DNA from 2 places in the Ornithinimicrobium kibberense genome. Region 2 is predicted to be linked to the other one. Evidence: predicted binding sites of a transcription regulator. Region 2 holds the regulator's gene; the other holds the start of a gene.
The links. Region 2 encodes HrcA, which represses chaperone genes, less so after heat shock. Its sites were predicted from a motif close to TTNGCACTCGNNNNNNNCGAGTGCNAA; they were not measured.
Positions count from the first base shown of each region.

Region 1: a site for HrcA is predicted at 3,463-3,489, ahead of FJR00_RS06140 (Hsp20/alpha crystallin family protein). Genes of this name have one in related genera too.

Region 1 is NZ_VFXM01000006.1:13,468-21,749, forward strand. It holds gene FJR00_RS06115 (Na+/H+ antiporter subunit D) at 1-202, shown strand, start outside; gene FJR00_RS06120 (Na+/H+ antiporter subunit E) at 199-780, shown strand; gene FJR00_RS06125 (monovalent cation/H+ antiporter complex subunit F) at 777-1,085, shown strand; gene mnhG (monovalent cation/H(+) antiporter subunit G) at 1,082-1,432, shown strand; gene FJR00_RS06135 (MATE family efflux transporter) at 1,447-2,775, opposite strand; gene FJR00_RS06140 (Hsp20/alpha crystallin family protein) at 2,889-3,365, opposite strand; gene dnaB (replicative DNA helicase) at 3,852-6,626, shown strand; gene FJR00_RS06150 (hypothetical protein) at 6,780-7,454, shown strand; gene FJR00_RS06155 (CDP-glycerol glycerophosphotransferase family protein) at 7,617-8,282, shown strand, end outside.
Region 2 is NZ_VFXM01000003.1:78,860-87,141, reverse strand. It holds gene hemW (radical SAM family heme chaperone HemW) at 1-625, shown strand, start outside; gene FJR00_RS03250 (DUF4870 domain-containing protein) at 1,007-1,468, opposite strand; gene FJR00_RS03245 (DUF3097 domain-containing protein) at 1,520-2,383, opposite strand; gene fumC (class II fumarate hydratase) at 2,502-3,908, opposite strand; gene hrcA (heat-inducible transcriptional repressor HrcA) at 4,006-5,028, shown strand; gene dnaJ (molecular chaperone DnaJ) at 5,150-6,277, shown strand; gene FJR00_RS03225 (16S rRNA (uracil(1498)-N(3))-methyltransferase) at 6,282-7,049, shown strand; gene FJR00_RS03220 (MFS transporter) at 7,046-8,282, shown strand, end outside.

The DNA of each region.
Region 1 (8,282 bases), on a different contig from region 2:
CGGCAGCGGCCCGCTGCGCGGCGGGCACCACGGCGCCCTGGGCCTGGGCGTGCTGCTGCCGACCGGCGCGCTGGTCGCCGTCGGCGTCGGCCTGGTCGTCGTGGCCGGACCGCTCTACGACGTGACCACCCGGGCGGCGGTCGACCTCATGCTCCGCACGCCCTACCTGGACGCTGTCCTCGGCCCGGGGGTGAGCCTGTGAGCACGGGCACGGGCACGAGCACGAACGGCGCGCGACGGCATACCCCCCGACGGCTGTCCTGGTGGTCGGTCTTCTGGCTCACCGCGGTCTGGGTCCTGCTCTGGGGCAGCCATTCGGCCGTCGTCGTCGCCGGCGGGGTGCTCACCGCGGTGCTCGTGCTCGTCGTCTTCCCGCTGCCGAGGGTGCGGGTGCGGCTGCGGCTGCGTCCGTGGGCGTTCGTCGTGCTCGTCGCCCGCTTCCTGGCCGACGTCCTCGTGGCCTCCTTCCAGGTGGCCTGGCTGACCGTGCGGCCGGGCCCGCCGGTGCGCGGCGTGGTGATGGACCTCGAGCTGGCCGGCGACGACGAGCTGCTGCAGACGATCACCGCCGAGATGACCGCCCTGGTGCCCGGGACGGTCGTCGTCGACCTCGAGCCGTCCACCCGGCTGCTCACCCTGCACGCGCTGGACGTCTCCACCCCACGCGAGGCCAAGGCGGTCCGCCGCCGGGTGCTGGGCCAGGAGGCCCGGGTGCTGCGGGCCTTCGACCCGCGCGCCGAGGAACTGCTGGACCCGCGCCGACGGAAGGAGGCCCGATGAGCCTGGACGTGCTGGAGGGCGTGCTCGCGTGGACCGTCGGGGCGGTGCTGGCGGTGGCCGCGGCGCTGACCCTCGTGCGGATCACCATCGGACCCAGCGTGCTCGACCGGGTGGTCGCCACCGACGTGCTCGTCTCAATCGTCGTCTGCGCGCTGGGGGCCCAGGCCGCGCTCACGAGCGGGTCGACGACCCTGCCGCTGCTCATCTCGCTCTCGCTCGTGGGTTTCCTGGCCTCGGTGGCGGTGGCCCGGTTCGTCGCCAAGGACCGTGACCCGGGCTCGGAGGAAGGACGGTTGGAGCCGTGAGCTGGACCGACGTCGCCGACCTGCTCGGCCTGGCCGCGCTGCTGGTCGGCGCCCTCCTGTGCCTGGCCGCGGGCATCGGCCTGCTGCGCTTCCCCGACCTGCTGACCCGCATGCACGCCGGCACCAAGCCGCAGGTGCTCGGCGTGCTGCTCGTGCTGCTGGGGGTGGGGCTGCGCACCCGGTCCGGCCTGGACGTGGGCATGCTGCTGCTCATCGGCGTCTTCCAGCTGCTGACCATCCCGGCCGGCGCGCACATGGTCGGCCGGGCCGGGTTCCGGACCGGCCAGGTCGAGCCCGCCGACATCCACCTGGCCCGACGGTCGGGCACCGGCGCCGAGGGTGGCTGACCGGTGCCGGAGGCTCAGGCGCCGGTGACCATCCAGGTGTCCTGCCGGGACCGCCAGGTCAGCCCGGCGGCGCGCACGGCCATCCATGCGGTGTAGGCCAGCCACAGCCAGACCAGCCCGGTGACGCCGACCTGGTCCAGGGCCCGCACGGCCAGCGCCAGCGGCAGGTAGGCCAGCAGGAACACCGTCTGCGCCCACGCCAGCCAGCGGGCGTCGCCGGCCCCGATGAGCACGCCGTCGAGGACGAACGCGATCCCGGAGACGGGCTGGCCCAGGGCCACCACGAGCAGCGCGGCACCCAGGGCCGCGTGCACCCGGGGGTCGGTGGAGAAGGCGAGCGCGACGACGCGGTGGGTGGCCACGATGAGGACCGCCAGGACCACCCCGAACCAGACGCCCCAGCGCACCATCATCGCCGTGGCGGCCCGGGTGCCAGCGACGTCGCCGGCCCCGAGCGCCTTGCCCACGAGCGCCTGCGCCGCGATCGCCAGCGCGTCGAGCGCGAAGGCGAGCGAGCTCCATACCGTCATCGCCACCTGGTGGGCCGCCAGCTCCGGCTCGCCGAGCCCCGCGGCGACCCAGGTGGTCAGCAGGAGCACGGCGCGCAGGGACAGGGTGCGCACGAGGAGGGGGACCCCGCCGGCCGCGGCCCGCAGCACCCCGGAGGCGGCGAAGCCCAGCGGGGCGTCCAGCCGCCGGGCTGCGCGCACGACGACGGCGGTCATCGCCACCGCCATCCCGGTCTGCGCCAGCACGGTGCCCCACGCGGCGCCGGCGCTCCCCCAGCCCACCCCGTGGACCAGCAGCAGGGACAGCAGGGCGTTGGTGGTGAAGCCCACGACCGAGACGACCAGGGGGGTGCGGGTGTCCTGCAGACCGCGCAGGACCCCGGTCGCGGCCAGCACGACCAGCATCGGGGGTATGCCGATCGTCGACACGCGCAGGTAGGTCACCGCCTCCGCGGTGGCACCCGGGGTGGCACCGAAGACCTCGACGACGGGCTGGGCCCAGAGGGCGGTGGCGGCCGCGGCGAGCACGCCCAGCAGCACCGCCAACCACATCCCGTCGATACCGGCGCTGAGCGCCCCGCGCTGGTCGCCGGCGCCCAGGCGGCGGGCGACGACGGCGGTCGTGCCGTAGGCGAGGAAGACGAAGATGTTGACCGCGGTGAGCAGGACGGCACTGGCCACCCCGAGGCCGGCCAGGGCCGCGGTGCCCAGGTGGCCGACGATGGCCGAGTCGGCCAGGAGGAAGAGCGGCTCGGCGACGAGCGCGAGGAAGGCGGGGACCGCCAGGCGCAGCACCTCCCGGCGCAGGGAGGACCGGTCGGGGGTGCTGCTCACGAGCGGCAAGTGTGCCAGCCCACGACGACGGGCCCGGCACCGTGGCGGTGCCGGGCCCGGGTCGGGGGGGTGCGGGGTGCGCCCTGGAATGCCCCGGGGCGCGGAGGGCGGGGTCAGGCGTCCTGGGACTGCTCCTCGCCGGAGGCGTCGTCGGAGTGCTCGGCGACCTCGCCGCGGACGCTGTCGCCGCCGCCCAGGCCGGAGCGGTGGGCCACCTGGATCTTGCGCGGCCGGGCCTCCTCGGCCACCGGGATGGTCAGGGTGAGCACGCCGTCGGTGTAGTCGGCCTCGATGCGGTCCAGGGCCACGCCGTAGCCCAGGGTGAGCTGCCGGGCGAAGGTGCCGGCCGGGCGCTCGTGGGAGAGCCACTGCTCGGCGTCGGACTCCTCGCGCCGCTCGGCGCGGATGGTCATCGTGCGGTCCTCGACGTCGACGTCGATGGAGCTCGGGTCGACACCGGGCAGGTCCACCTTGGCGACGAACGTCTCCCCGGAACGGAACAGGTCCATCGGCATCGCCGAGGCCGCCGGGGTGCGCATGGTCTCCGACATCAGGCGGTCCATCTCGCGGAACGGGTCGAAACGGTTCATGCTTCCTCCTTCTGTGCGGTCGAGGGAGGTCCGGCGGCACCGGTCCGCCCTCGGTCCTGGTGGTGAGTGCTGCACCGTGCGGGTGCTTCCTGATGGATTAGCACTCTTGCTTCTAGAGTGCCAAACGCCGGCGGGGTGCGCATCTCTTCCCGGCCGCCGGTGTGGCGTGGGCGACACGCCCGGGACGGCCCCGGAGAGGGGTGAGGAAATTCTGTCGGCCGAGTTCTTCTCCACAGGGTGTGCGTGGAATATGCGCTGGTCAGGAGGGTGCAGGGGCTTTGTCGCACCGTCGTCCACAGGTCTCGTCCACAGCTGTGCGCAGCCTCGTCGCGTGTCGTCCACCGCCGGTCCACACGCGGTCCACAGCTCGTCCACAGGGGCGTCTTGGGGGAGGTTCGTCGGCGGCGTACCGTGGCGCGCTGTGGGTCTGTCGGTGGGTCGTGGTGACGTGGTCGCAGAGCCGGACGGGCGAGAGCAGGAGGGCGCATGTCGCTGAGCGAGCTGGAACGGACGTACGGGCCTCCGGGGGAGGGGCCGGCCGAGGAGCGGCTGCCGCCGCAGGACGTCGCCGCGGAGCAGAGCGCCCTGGGGGCCATGCTCCTGTCCAAGGACGCCATCGGCGAGTGCTCGGAGATCATCAAGCCGGTCGACTTCTACCGGCCGGCCCACGAGCGGATCTACGAGGCGGTCGTCGACCTGTTCTCCCGGGGGGAGCCGGTCGACGCGATCACCGTCGCCGACGAGCTGACCAAGCGGGGCGAGCTCACCCGGGTCGGCGGCACGGCATACCTGCACCAGCTCATCGCCGGGGTCCCCACCGCGGCCAACGCCGCCTTCTACGCCGAGATCGTCGCGGAGCGGGCGGTCCTGCGCCGGCTGGTCGAGGCGGGCACCCGGATCGTGCAGATCGGCTACGGCGGCGGCGACGTCGAGGAGATCGTCAACACCGCCCAGGCCGAGATCTACGCCGTCGCCGACAAGCGGGGCGGGGAGGACTACCACGCGCTCGCCGACCTCATCCAGCCCACGACCGACGAGATCGAGCACAACGCCTCCTCCACCGGTGAGATGGTGGGCGTGCCGACCGGGTTCAACGAGCTGGACGAGCTGACCAACGGCCTGCACGCGGGCCAGATGGTGATCGTGGCGGCCAGGCCAGCCGTCGGGAAGGCCCTGGCGCTCGACACGCCGCTGCCGACGCCGTCCGGCTGGACGACGATGGGCGAGGTGCGGGTGGGGGACCAGCTGCTCGGGGCGGACGGGCGCCCGACCACGGTCGTGGCCGCCACCGAGGTCATGCACGACCGGCCGTGCTACGAGGTGGAGTTCTCGGACGGGTCGGTCATCACCGCCGACGCCGAGCACCTGTGGGACCTGAGCCTGGGCGAGGACGCGGAGCCTGCCACCGTGACGACCACCGACGTCAAGCGGGCGGTCGCCGAGGGCGCCCGCGTGAGCGTCGCACGGCCCGAGGGGGATCTCGACGCGGCGACCTGGACCGTGACGGCGGTGACGCCGGTGACGAGCGTGCCCGTCAGGTGCCTCCAGGTGGACGACGATCGGCATCTCTTCCTCGCCGGCCGGTCGATGATCCCGACCCACAACTCGACCTTCGCCCTGGACATCGCGCGGGCCGCGGCGATCAAGCACGGCCTGCCCACGGTCGTCTTCTCCCTGGAGATGAGCCGCACCGAGATCACCATGCGACTGCTGTCGGCGGAATCGGAGATCCCCCTGCAGAACATGCGCAAGGGCAACATGCGCGACCGCGACTGGACGCGGCTGGCGGAGACCCAGGGCCGGATCCACGACGCGCCCCTGTTCATCGACGACTCGCCCAACATGTCGCTGATGGAGATCCGAGCCAAGTGCCGCCGTCTCAAGCAGCGCAACGACCTCAAGCTCGTCGTCGTCGACTATCTCCAGCTGATGAGCTCGGGCAAGCGCGTCGAGTCCCGTCAGCAGGAGGTCGCCGAGTTCAGCCGGGCGCTGAAGCTGCTCGCCAAGGAGCTCGAGGTCCCGCTCATCGCCCTGTCCCAGCTCAACCGTGGGCCTGAGCAGCGGACCGACAAGAAGCCCCAGATGAGCGACCTCCGTGAGTCGGGGTGCCTGACGGCCGACACCAGGATCCTGCGGGCCGACACCGGGTCCGAGGTGACCATGGGCGAGCTCCACGAGTCCGGTGAGCGGGACGTGCCCGTGTGGTCCTTGGACGAGTCGCTGCGCTACGTCCGGCGGCACTTGACCCATGTCTTCCCGACGGGCACACGGCCGGTCTTCCGTCTGACGCTGACCTCCGGCAAGACCGTCCGGGCCACCGAGAACCACCCGTTCCTGACCTACGACGGCTGGAAGCAGCTGGGCGACCTCCGCGCAGGTGACAGGGTCGCGGTGCCCAGGCACGTGCCCGCCCCGGAGAAGCACGAGCCGTGGAGCGACGACGACCAGGTGCGGACACTGGCCCGAGACCTCGGCAGCGGGCGGCTCGACCTGCCGCCCGACACAGCCGCGCACATGTCCAAGCGCCAGATCGGCCTGCTCCTCGGTTCGCTCTGGAACCTCGGGGGTGCCGTGCGCATCGTCGACGGCGGTGTCGTGATCGACTGGACCGGACCCGCTGCCCTGGCTGACCACATGTCCCGGCAGCTGCTCCGGTTCGGCATCAGTACGCGCCGGCGGAGCATGACTGGGACGGCCACCCTGGCCGTCGTCGAGAAGGACGACCAGCGACGGTTCCTCCGTGAGATCGCGCCCCTGGTTGACCTTGGCCCAGAGGCTGCGCCTGCCCTCGCTCTGGTCGAGGCGGGCGAGATCCGCACAGAGCCGCGGGCCGTCCTCGATCGGCCTGCGCCCTTGTGGCAGGAGATGGCCCGGGTTCTGGAGCAGGACACGACGGGGGGCGCTCTCGCGACCGTGGTGGACGTGCTGGACACCGAGGACTTCGATCTCGCCGCCGTCAACGACGTCCTCTTCGACGACGTCGTCTCCGTCGAGCTGGACGGGGTCGAGGAGGTCTTCGACGCCACGGTCCTGGGCAACCACAACTTCGTGGCTAACGGCATCGCCGTCCACAACTCGATCGAGCAGGATGCGGACGTCGTCATTCTGCTCCACCGCGAGTCGATGTACGAACGCGAGTCACCCCGGGAGGGGGAGGCTGACGTCATCGTGGCCAAGCACAGGAACGGCCCCACGGACACGGTCGTCGTGGCGTTCCAGGGTCACTACTCCCGGTTCACCAACATGGCCAGCAACTTCTGATGGGATGCACCGACCGAGCCCGACCGGCGGGTGTCGAGATGCAGTCGGTCCTGTGCCGTGACCTCATCCCGTATGACGTGCGGGCATGAAGTCGACGATGAGGGGCGCGGGGCTGCGGTCGAGCCGCGGGCAGTCAAGCGGCACGAGGGCATGATGACTGGGACGAGCGTTCCAGAGAGTGCCACCCCGACCATTGATCGGCTCGCTGCCCTCATCCCGGACGAGTTGATGGATGTCCCGGGCCACGCCTTCTACTCCGGGGAGGACGGGTTCGCCGGGCGGTCACGGCTTTATCTGCTCGCGGAGAACCCCGGCAGCGACGGCACGGAGACAGTGCGTCAGCAGTTGCATAACGTCAAAGCAGGGCCCTCGGCGTATTCCGCGTACGCGACCCACACGTGGAAACCGGCCGGACGCATCGATCGCAGCGTGCTTCACCTCCTTCGTCAGCTATCTCTCGACCCGACGACTGTGCCGGCCAGTTGCCTGATCTTCGCCCGGACACGCGGCGAGTCGGACATCGAGGGAAGCTTCAGCCGCCTCGCCGACCTGTGCTGGCCGTTCCACGAGACGGTGGTCAGCGACCTCGGTGCTGACGTGGTCGTGTGCTTCGGCAAGAAGACCGGCGCCTACGTGCGTGACCGCTTCGAAGCCCACGAGCACATCGACCACATCGTCGAGAGGAACAACCGGGGCTGGACCAGTCACACGCATCGTGGGCGAGACGGTCTGAAGGTGGTGTCGGTCACTCATCCCGCACGCGTCGACTGGCGCAGTCCTGCCGCCGATGTGTCGCCGCTTGTGGCACGCGCGCTCGAAGGCCACTAGGCGGCGGGATGGGCCTGCTGCCGACCGCGACGAACACGCAGGCCCGCTGATCGGACGTCCGACCACGAGTTCACGCCAACCCCGGCGTGCCGTGGCACCCCAGCAGATGCCAAGGCCGCACGGTATAGAGTTTCGTGCTTGCCCCAGTCACAAAGGAGTCCCATGGTGCAGGACGTCGCGGTGCTTCTCATCGTGGGTGGACGTGACGCGCCAATGCTGGCGGATGGAATGGCTGTCCTTCGCGCCGCCCGGCCCGCCCTGCAGGTGGTGATCCTGGCGGACGAGGACGTGGTGGATGACCACGTCCTCCGGCTGGACGGTATCCAGGACGTCCCAGTCGTGGGTGTCGGGGGTTCGGCGGCCGGCAAGGAGGCGGTCGAGTGGAACGTACTGACCCGTTTCGTGTCTGCACCGGTTGTCGCTGCCATCCCGCTCAAAGTCCTGAAGAGTCCCTTGGACGTGCGCCAGGAGCTCGTTACGGCTGCCGCCGACACTCCGGCAGCCGGACGGCGTGAAACGAACCTGGCCCCGCATGCTAAGACACCACGCTGGGTCATCGCCTCCTACGTGCGAGAGGTGCTTCGCTCCTCGCGGGAGGACTCCGAGAGACTGGCGCACGCCGGCACGCTGGCCACTGCCGCGGCGCGCCCGGTGGTAGAAGCCCTCGACCCGCGAGGTCACCAGATCCGGGTCACTGTCCGCGTGAGCCTGCCCCACGGGTGGCAGGAGCGGCCACCGTGGCAGTTTCGCGTGGGACTCCGCCGCCGGGGTGGTGTCTCGGCCTGGTCCTCCCCCACCGGGTTGCTCGCGCGTGTCGACTGGGCCGGT
Region 2 (8,282 bases):
CCTGGAGGACTGGCGGAGCAGCCTCGAGACGGCGGTGTCGCTGGAGCCCGACCACGTGTCGGCCTACGCCCTGGTGGTCGAGGAGGGCACCCGCCTGGCGGCCCAGGTCCGCCGCGGCGAGCTGCCCGCCCCGGAGGACGACGACGAGGCCGACAAGTACGAGCTGGCCGACCGTGTCCTCGCCGGGGCCGGCTACGACTGGTACGAGATCTCCAACTGGGCCCGGGGCGACGCGCACCGGTGCCGGCACAACGTGGCCTACTGGCGCGGTGGCGACTGGTGGGGGGTCGGACCCGGGGCGCACAGCCACGTCGGCGGGGTGCGGTGGTGGAACGTCAAGCACCCACGGGCCTACGCCGACCGGCTGGCCGAAGGCCTCAGCCCGGCCCACGCCCGGGAGGTGCTGGACGACGGGCAGCGCCACGACGAGACGGTGCTGCTGCGCTCGCGGCTGGCCGAAGGCCTGCCGACCGACCTGCTGAGCGCCCCGGCGCGGACGGCCGTGGCCGGCCTCGTCGCCGACGGGCTCGTGGACGGTCCGGCGGCGGTGCGGGGCCGGGTCGTGCCGACCCTGCGCGGTAGGCTGCTCGCCGACACCGTGGTCCACCGGCTGCTGCCGGGCTGAGCCGAGATCCGGGTCCCCCGTCCTCGACACGCCGGTGCCCGCTGCGCCCCGCCGGGAGCGGGCGCCGGTAGAACGGGAACGAGGAGCAGCCCCTGCCGGGTATGAGCCGGCAGGGACTGGCCCCAGACGATGGTGGCCCGCTTCGCGGCGTATGAGGTCGCGAAGCGGGCCACGGTCGGACGTGACGTCCCGACCGGTGCGCAAGGGGTCCGGAGGCTCGACCTCCGCGTCACCGGAGGTGGCGACGGTGTGCCCGGAGGCACGCGGTCCGCCGTTCGAATCCTCGACTGTCTTGCGACCCGCCCTGCCTTGCGGAAAGGGCGTGGTCCTTGTCTACTCCTCGGGCCCGGAGGTTGGCAAGAGGTTGGCCCGAAGTCGTCCTCAGCTGAGGATGCGGATCTGGAAGGGGTACTCGAAGACCTCTCCGCGGGAGGCCATCATGGCCCCCTTGACGTGGGCCCAGATCTGGACGACGAAGAGCACGAGCCACAGCGGGAGCGCCCAGAGGAACCCGATCCCCAGGGTGAGGATCACGCTGAGCCACAGGGCCCAGCTGGCGATGGTCATCGAGACGTTGAAGTTGAACGCCCCGGCGGAGGCGGTCCGGACCGCCTGGCTGCGGTCCTTGTAGAAGACCCAGACCAGCAGCGGTCCCAGGAACGGCAGCCAGGCGCCGCTGAGCAGGAAGGAGATCGGCGCCGACAGGTGGGCCAGGAGCATCATCGTGCGCTCCTCGCCCTCGACCGGGACCTGCCCGGACCGGGTCGGGGCCCACTCCTGGCCCTGCCGGGGCTCGGACGGGCGGTCGCCGGGAAGCGGGGGAGGCGGGGGTGCGGTGCTCATGTGTCACTCCTGGGGTAGGACCGGACGGAACCTCGACCCGCCCGCCCCTTCTCAGGGAACGGTGACGAAGTCGATCAGTTCTTCGACGCTGGCGAGCAGCGTTGGTTCCAGGTCACTGTAGGAACGTACGGCGGCCAGGATTTTCTTCCACCCGCGGGCCACGTCGGCCTGCGAGGCGTGCGGCCAGCCCAGCTCCTGCAGCACCCCGTGCTTCCAGGAGCGCCCCCGCTCCACGACCGGCCACACGTCCAGGCCCAGCCGGGCCGGCTTGACCGACTGCCACACGTCCACGTAGGGGTGGCCCAGGATCCGGGCGTGGGGGCTGACCCGCTCGGCCTCGGCGACGATGCGGCTCTCCTTGGTGCCCGGCACGAGATGGTCGACCAGCACCCCCAGGCGACGGTCGGGGGTCGGCGCGAACCGGCGGATCTCGCCCGCGAGGTCGTCGACCCCGTCGAGCATCTCCACGACCACGCCCTCGACCCGCAGGTCGTCGCCCCACACCTTCTCCACCAGCTCGGCGTCGTGCCGGCCCTCCACCCAGATCCGGGACCCGGAGGCCACCCGCGCCGCCTGCCCGCGCACCGCCACCGAGCCGCTCGCGGTCCGGGAGGCCGCCTTCCGGGCCGCCTCCACCTGGGCGCGGCGCTCGCCGGTGGGCACGGTGAGCACGACCGGTCGTCCGTCGAGGAGGAACCCGGGCCCGAGCGGGAACCCCTTCGTCCGGCCCCGCCGGTCCTCCAGGTGCACCACCTGCATCCCCCCGGCCTTCTCCACCCGCACGACCGCCCCGCACCAGCCGGTGTCGACGTCCTCGACGACGAGCCCCGGCTCGGCCTCCACCGGCTGCGCGCGGCCCCTCCGGGGGGCACGCCAGTCGCCGGAGAGCACATCGGTCCCGTAGCGGTCGTTCACAGCGTCCGAGGCTATGCCGTGGGGCACCTGGGCCCGGTGAGGCGCGCCCGCGGACGGGCGCACGGGAACGGCGAGGGCCCGGTCGTCGCCGACCGGGCCCTCGCCGTGCGTCGCGGTGTCAGTCGACCTGCCGGGGCTGCGTCATGTCGGCGGGCACCACCCATGCGTCGAACTGCTCCTCGGACAGCTCGCCGCTGGCGACCGCGGCCTCGCGCAGGGTCAGGCCCTCCTTGTGCGCCTTCTTGGCGATCGCGGCCGCCTTGTCGTAGCCGATGTGCGGGTTGAGCGCAGTGACCTGCATGAGGTTGCTGGCCAGGTTGGCCTCGATGCGCGCGGTGTTGGGCTCCAGCCCCACGGCGCAGCCGTCGTTGAACGCCCGGCACGCGTCGGCCAGGAGGCGGATGCTCTCCAGCACCGCGTGCACCATGACCGGCTTGAAGACGTTGAGCTGGAAGTTGCCCTGGGTGCCGGCGAAGGCGACGGTGGCGTCGTTGCCGAACACCCGGGTGGCCACCATCGTCAGCGCCTCGGCCTGCGTCGGGTTCACCTTGCCCGGCATGATGCTGGATCCCGGCTCGTTCTCGGGGATGTTCAGCTCGCCGATGCCGTTGCGCGGCCCGGAGGCCAGCCAGCGCACGTCGTTGGCCATCTTCATCAGCGCGCCGGCGAGGGTGCGCAGCGCGGCCGAGGTCTGCACGAGCGCGTCGTGCGCGGACAGCGCGGCGAACTTGTTCTCCGCCGAGCGCAGCTCCAGCCCGGCCTCCTCGCCCATCTTCCGGGCGGCGAGGTCCCCGAAGCGCGGGTGGGCGTTGAGCCCGGTGCCGACGGCGGTGCCGCCGATGGCCAGCTCGTGCAGCCCCTCGCCCGCATGGCGGACCTGACCCATAGCGTAGTCGATCTGGGCGACCCAGCCGCCGATCTCCTGGCCCAGCGTGATGGGGGTGGCGTCCTGCAGGTGCGTGCGCCCGACCTTGACGACGTCGGCATGCTCCTGGGCCTTGGCCGCCAGCGTGTCGCGCAGCACGCCGACCCCACCCTCGAGCCGGTCCCGCAGCTCGAGGAGCACGGCGATGTGCATCGCCGTGGGGAAGGTGTCGTTGCTGCTCTGGCCCCGGTTGACGTGGTCGTTGGGGTGGACCGGGGTCTTGCTGCCCAGCTCGCCGCCGGCCAGCTCGATGGCCCGGTTGGCGATGACCTCGTTGCTGTTCATGTTGCTCTGGGTCCCCGAGCCGGTCTGGAAGACCACGAGCGGGAAGTGCTCGTCCAGGTCCCCGGCGATGACCTCGTCGGCGGCGCGGACGACGAGGTCGGCGACGTCCGCGGGGAGCTCGCCCAGCTCCGCGTTGGCCTGCGCCGCGCCCTTCTTGAGGATCCCCAGCGCCTTGATCACCGGACGCCCCCAGACGAAGGTGTCCCGGCCGATGGGGAAGTTGTGGATGCTGCGCTGCGTCTGCGCGCCCCAGTAACGGTCGGAGGGGACCTCGACCTGTCCCATGCTGTCGGTCTCCATGCGCACCTGGTTCATGGGCTCATCGTAGGTGTGCGGTCCGGCCGGCTTGCACCGGCCGCGTAGACTGGCACTCAGACCGTCGGAGTGCCAGCAGCGGGAGGTGGGCGAGAGCATGAGCGTCAGCGACGACCGTCGCCTCCACGTGCTGCGCGCCATCGTCCAGGACTACGTGCGCACCTCCGAGCCGGTGGGGTCCAAGGCGCTGCTGGAGCGCCACCAGCTGGGGGTGTCCGCAGCCACGGTGCGCAACGACATGGCGGTGCTGGAGGAGGAGGGCCTGATCACGGCCCCCCACACGAGCGCGGGCCGGGTGCCCACGGACGCCGGCTACCGCCTGTTCGTGGACCGGCTCAGCGCCGTCAAGCCCCTCGGCCGGGGCGAGCGCAGCGCGATCGAGCGTTTCCTGCACGGGGCGGTCGACCTGGACGACGTGGTCGCCCGGACCACCCGGCTGCTGTCCAGCCTGACCCACCAGGTGGCGGTCATGCAGTACCCCAGCCTGTCCCGGTCCACCGTCCGGCACGTCGAGCTGGTCCCCATCGGCGGTCCGCGTCTGATGGTCGTGCTGATCGTCAACACCGGCCGGGTCGAGCAACGCGTCATCGACACCGGGCGCGAGCTGGCCCCCGACGCCGACCTCGTCGCCGACCTGCGCTCCCGCGTCAACTCCGTCTCCGTGGGCCTGCCCCTGCCGTCGGTCCCGGCCCGCCTGGACGCCCTCCTCGAGGACGTCGCCCCGGAGGACCGCCACGTGGCGACCGCGGTCGCCCGGGCGCTGGCCGACGCCGTGGCCGAGCAGTCGGAGGAGCGGGTCGTTCTCAGCGGCACCGCGAACCTGGCCCGGTCCGGCAACGACTTCCCCACCTCGCTCTCCTCCGTCCTCGACGCCCTCGAGGAGCACGTCGTCCTGCTGCGTCTCATGGGCAGCATGGCCACCCTCGACGGCGACCAGGTCGCGGTCAGCATCGGGATGGAGAATCCCTACGAACCCCTGCGCACCACCTCGGTCGTGGCCACCAGCTACGGCGACGCCGGGGGCCTGGGGGTGGTCGGCCCCACCCGGATGGACTACCCCCAGGCGATGGCCGCGGTCCGGGCCGTGGCCCGCTACGTCGCCGAGATCCTGGACGGGTGAGGCCGTCCGTCCCCGACGGGCGGGTGCTCCCGTCCGACACCCGGCGGCTGCCGCGGCATAGTTCGACCGCCCGCGCCGTTGTCCTTCCCGTTGCCCCCCACCACCAAGGAACTCCTACGCCGTGAACGACTACTACGCCGACCTCGGGGTCTCCCGCGACGCCAGCGCCGAGGAGATCAAGAAGGCCTACCGCAAGAAGGCCCGCCAGCTCCACCCCGACGTCAACCCCGGCCCGGACGCCGAGGCCGAGTTCAAGCGGGTCTCCCAGGCCTACGACGTCCTCTCCGACCAGGGCAAGCGCTCGGCCTACGACCGGGGACAGGACCCCTACGCCGGCGCCAGCGGAGGCTTCGGGCAGGGCTTCACCTTCACCGACATCATGGACGCCTTCTTCGGCGGCACCGCGGCCGGTGCCCGGGGGCCGCGCTCGCGGGTGCAGCGCGGGCACGACGCGCTCGTGCGCTTGGACGTCGAGCTGGCCACGGCCGTCTTCGGCGGCGAGGAGAACCTCACCGTCGACACGGCCGTCCGATGCACCACCTGCACCGGGTCCGGCGCACAGCCGGGCAGCGGCACCCGGACCTGCGCGGTGTGCTCCGGGCGGGGAGAGGTGCAGCAGGTGCAGCGCTCCTTCCTCGGCCAGGTGATGACCTCGCGCCCCTGCCAGGCCTGCCGAGGCTACGGCGACGTCATCGAGCACCCGTGCTTCGACTGCTCCGGCGAGGGGCGGGTGCGCACCCGCCGTGAGCTGACGATCAAGGTGCCGGCGGGCGTGGACAGCGGCACCCGCATCCAGCTGGCCGGCGAGAGCGAGGTGGGACCCTTCGGCGGGGAGGCCGGAGACCTCTACGTCGAGATCGCGGTAGCCCCCCACGAGAGCTTCACCCGCCGCGGCGACGACCTGCACTGCCGGGTGGAGGTGCCGATGACCGCCGCCGCGCTGGGCGCGACCCTGCCGGTCGAGACCTTCGACGGTCCGGTGGAGGTCGACGTGCCCGAGGGCACGCAGCCCGGGCAGACCGTCACGCTGCCCGGCCTGGGTGTGGGCCACCTGCGCTCGCAGGGTCGTGGAGACGTCGTCGTCCACCTCGACGTGCGGGTGCCCACCCGGCTCACCGCCGCCCAGCGCGAGCTGCTCGTGCAGCTGGCGGCGGAGCGCGGGGAGACCGACCCCGAGGGCCGCATGGCCACCACGGGCTCGCACGCGGGAAGGGCGGGCAAGTTCTGGGACGCCCTGCGCGGCCGGTGACGGCGTGACGGCCCCCCTCTTCGTCGTCGGCGCCGACCTCCTGGCCGACGGCGGGGACACCGTGCGGCTGGACGGGTCCGAGGGTCGGCACGCCGCCGACGTGCAGCGGATCGGGCCGGGGGAGTCGCTCCTCCTCGCCGACGGCTCGGGCACCTGGGCCCGGTGCACCGTCCTGAGCGCCCACCGGGGCGCGCTGGACCTGCGGATCGAGTCCCGCGGCACCCACCCCGCCCCCGCGGTCCGCCACGTGCTCGTCCAGGCCCTGGCCAAGGGCGACCGCGACCTGCAGGCCGTCGAGAGCGCCACCGAGCTGGAGGTCGACGAGGTCGTGCCGTGGCAGGCCGACCGCAGCATCGTGCGGTGGCGGGGGGAGCGGGGCGCCAAGTCGCGCCGCCGGTGGGAGCAGCAGGTGCTCGCCGCCGCCAAGCAGGCGCGCCGGACCCGGGTGCCCGAGGTCGCCGAGCTCGTCGGCCGCCCCGCGCTGCTGGAACGCGTCGCGGCGGCGGACCTGGCGCTCGTCCTGCACGAGGAGGCCGACGAGCCCCTCACGACCGCCCTGGCCGGGCTGCCGACCCCGGACCGGGACGCGGCGGCCGCCGGCCCGGAGGTGCTCGTCGTGGTCGGTCCCGAGGGGGGGATCACCCCCGACGAGCTGACCGCCCTGGTCTCCGCCGGAGCCCGCCCGGTCCGGCTGGGTCGGGCGGTCCTGCGCACCTCCACGGCCGGGGCGGCGGCCCTCGCCCTGCTCAACGCGGCCGGACGGTGGCGGTGAGCACCACCTCCCCGGAACGTCCGGTCCGACCCCAGGTCCCGCCCTCGATCTTCTCCCCGGGCCTGCGCAGCACCTCGCTCGGGGCCGCGGCCCTCATCTCGCTGTTCGCCCTCGAGTACATCGCGGTCGGGGCGGCCATGCCGACCGTCGCCGCGGACCTGGACGGGTACCACCTCTACAACATGGCCTTCGGCGCCACCGTGGCCGCGAGTGTCGTGGGCATGGTGGTCGGCGGATGGTGGTCGGACCGGTCCGGACCCCGTCCGGTCGTCCTCGCCGGCACCGGACTGTTCACGGCAGGCCTGCTCGTCGCCGGGCTCGCCGCCTCGATGGAGGTCTTCGTCGTCGGCCGCGGCCTGCAAGGACTGGGCAGCGGCCTGTCCACGGTCGCCCTCTACGTCGTCATCGCCCAGCGCATCCCCGACCAGCGCCGTCCCTCGGTCTTCTCCCTGCTCGCCGCCGCCTGGGTGGTGCCCGGGCTGGCCGGTCCGCTGCTGACCGGTGTCGTCGTGGAACGGTTCACCTGGCACTGGGTCTTCCTCGGTGTCGTCCCGTTCGTCGGGGTCTCGGTGCTCGTGCTGCGCCGGGCCCTGGCCGGCACCCGACCGGGTGCCGGTGCGCCGCACCTGCGCCCCCGGACCATCCTCTGGGCCGTCGTGGCCGCCGTGGCCGTGGGCGCGCTCAACCTGGCGGGGGACTCCGTCGACGGGTTCGAGCGGGCCGTCGGCCCGGTGCTGCTCCTGCTGCTGCTCGCGGCCTCCTGGCACCTGCTCCCGGCGGGCACGCTCACGCTCGGGCGGGGGCTGCCCTCGGTCATCGGCGTCCGGGCCGCGATGGGCGGGTCCTTCCTCGCGGCCGAGGCCTACCTGCCGCTCATGCTGCGTGACGAGCACGGCTACTCCCCGGCGCAGGCGGGGGCCGTGCTCGCCGTCGCGTCGGTCGCCTGGGCGCTGGGTTCCTGGGCCCAGGGCCGTCTGGGGGAGTCCGTCGACCGCTACACGCTGATGCGGGTCGGGGTGACGGTGTTCCTCGCCCTCATGGTGGGGCTCATCCTGGCCGTCGCCCTGCGGTGGCCCGGGTGGAGCGTGGTGCTGCTCTACGGCGCCGCCACCCTGGGGGTGGGGCTGGCCTACCCGACGACCTCGCTGCTGACGATGCGGCTGTCGCCCGAGGCGGAGATCGGGCGCAACAGCTCGGCGCTCCAGGTGGGCGAGTCGCTGACCGGCGCCGTGA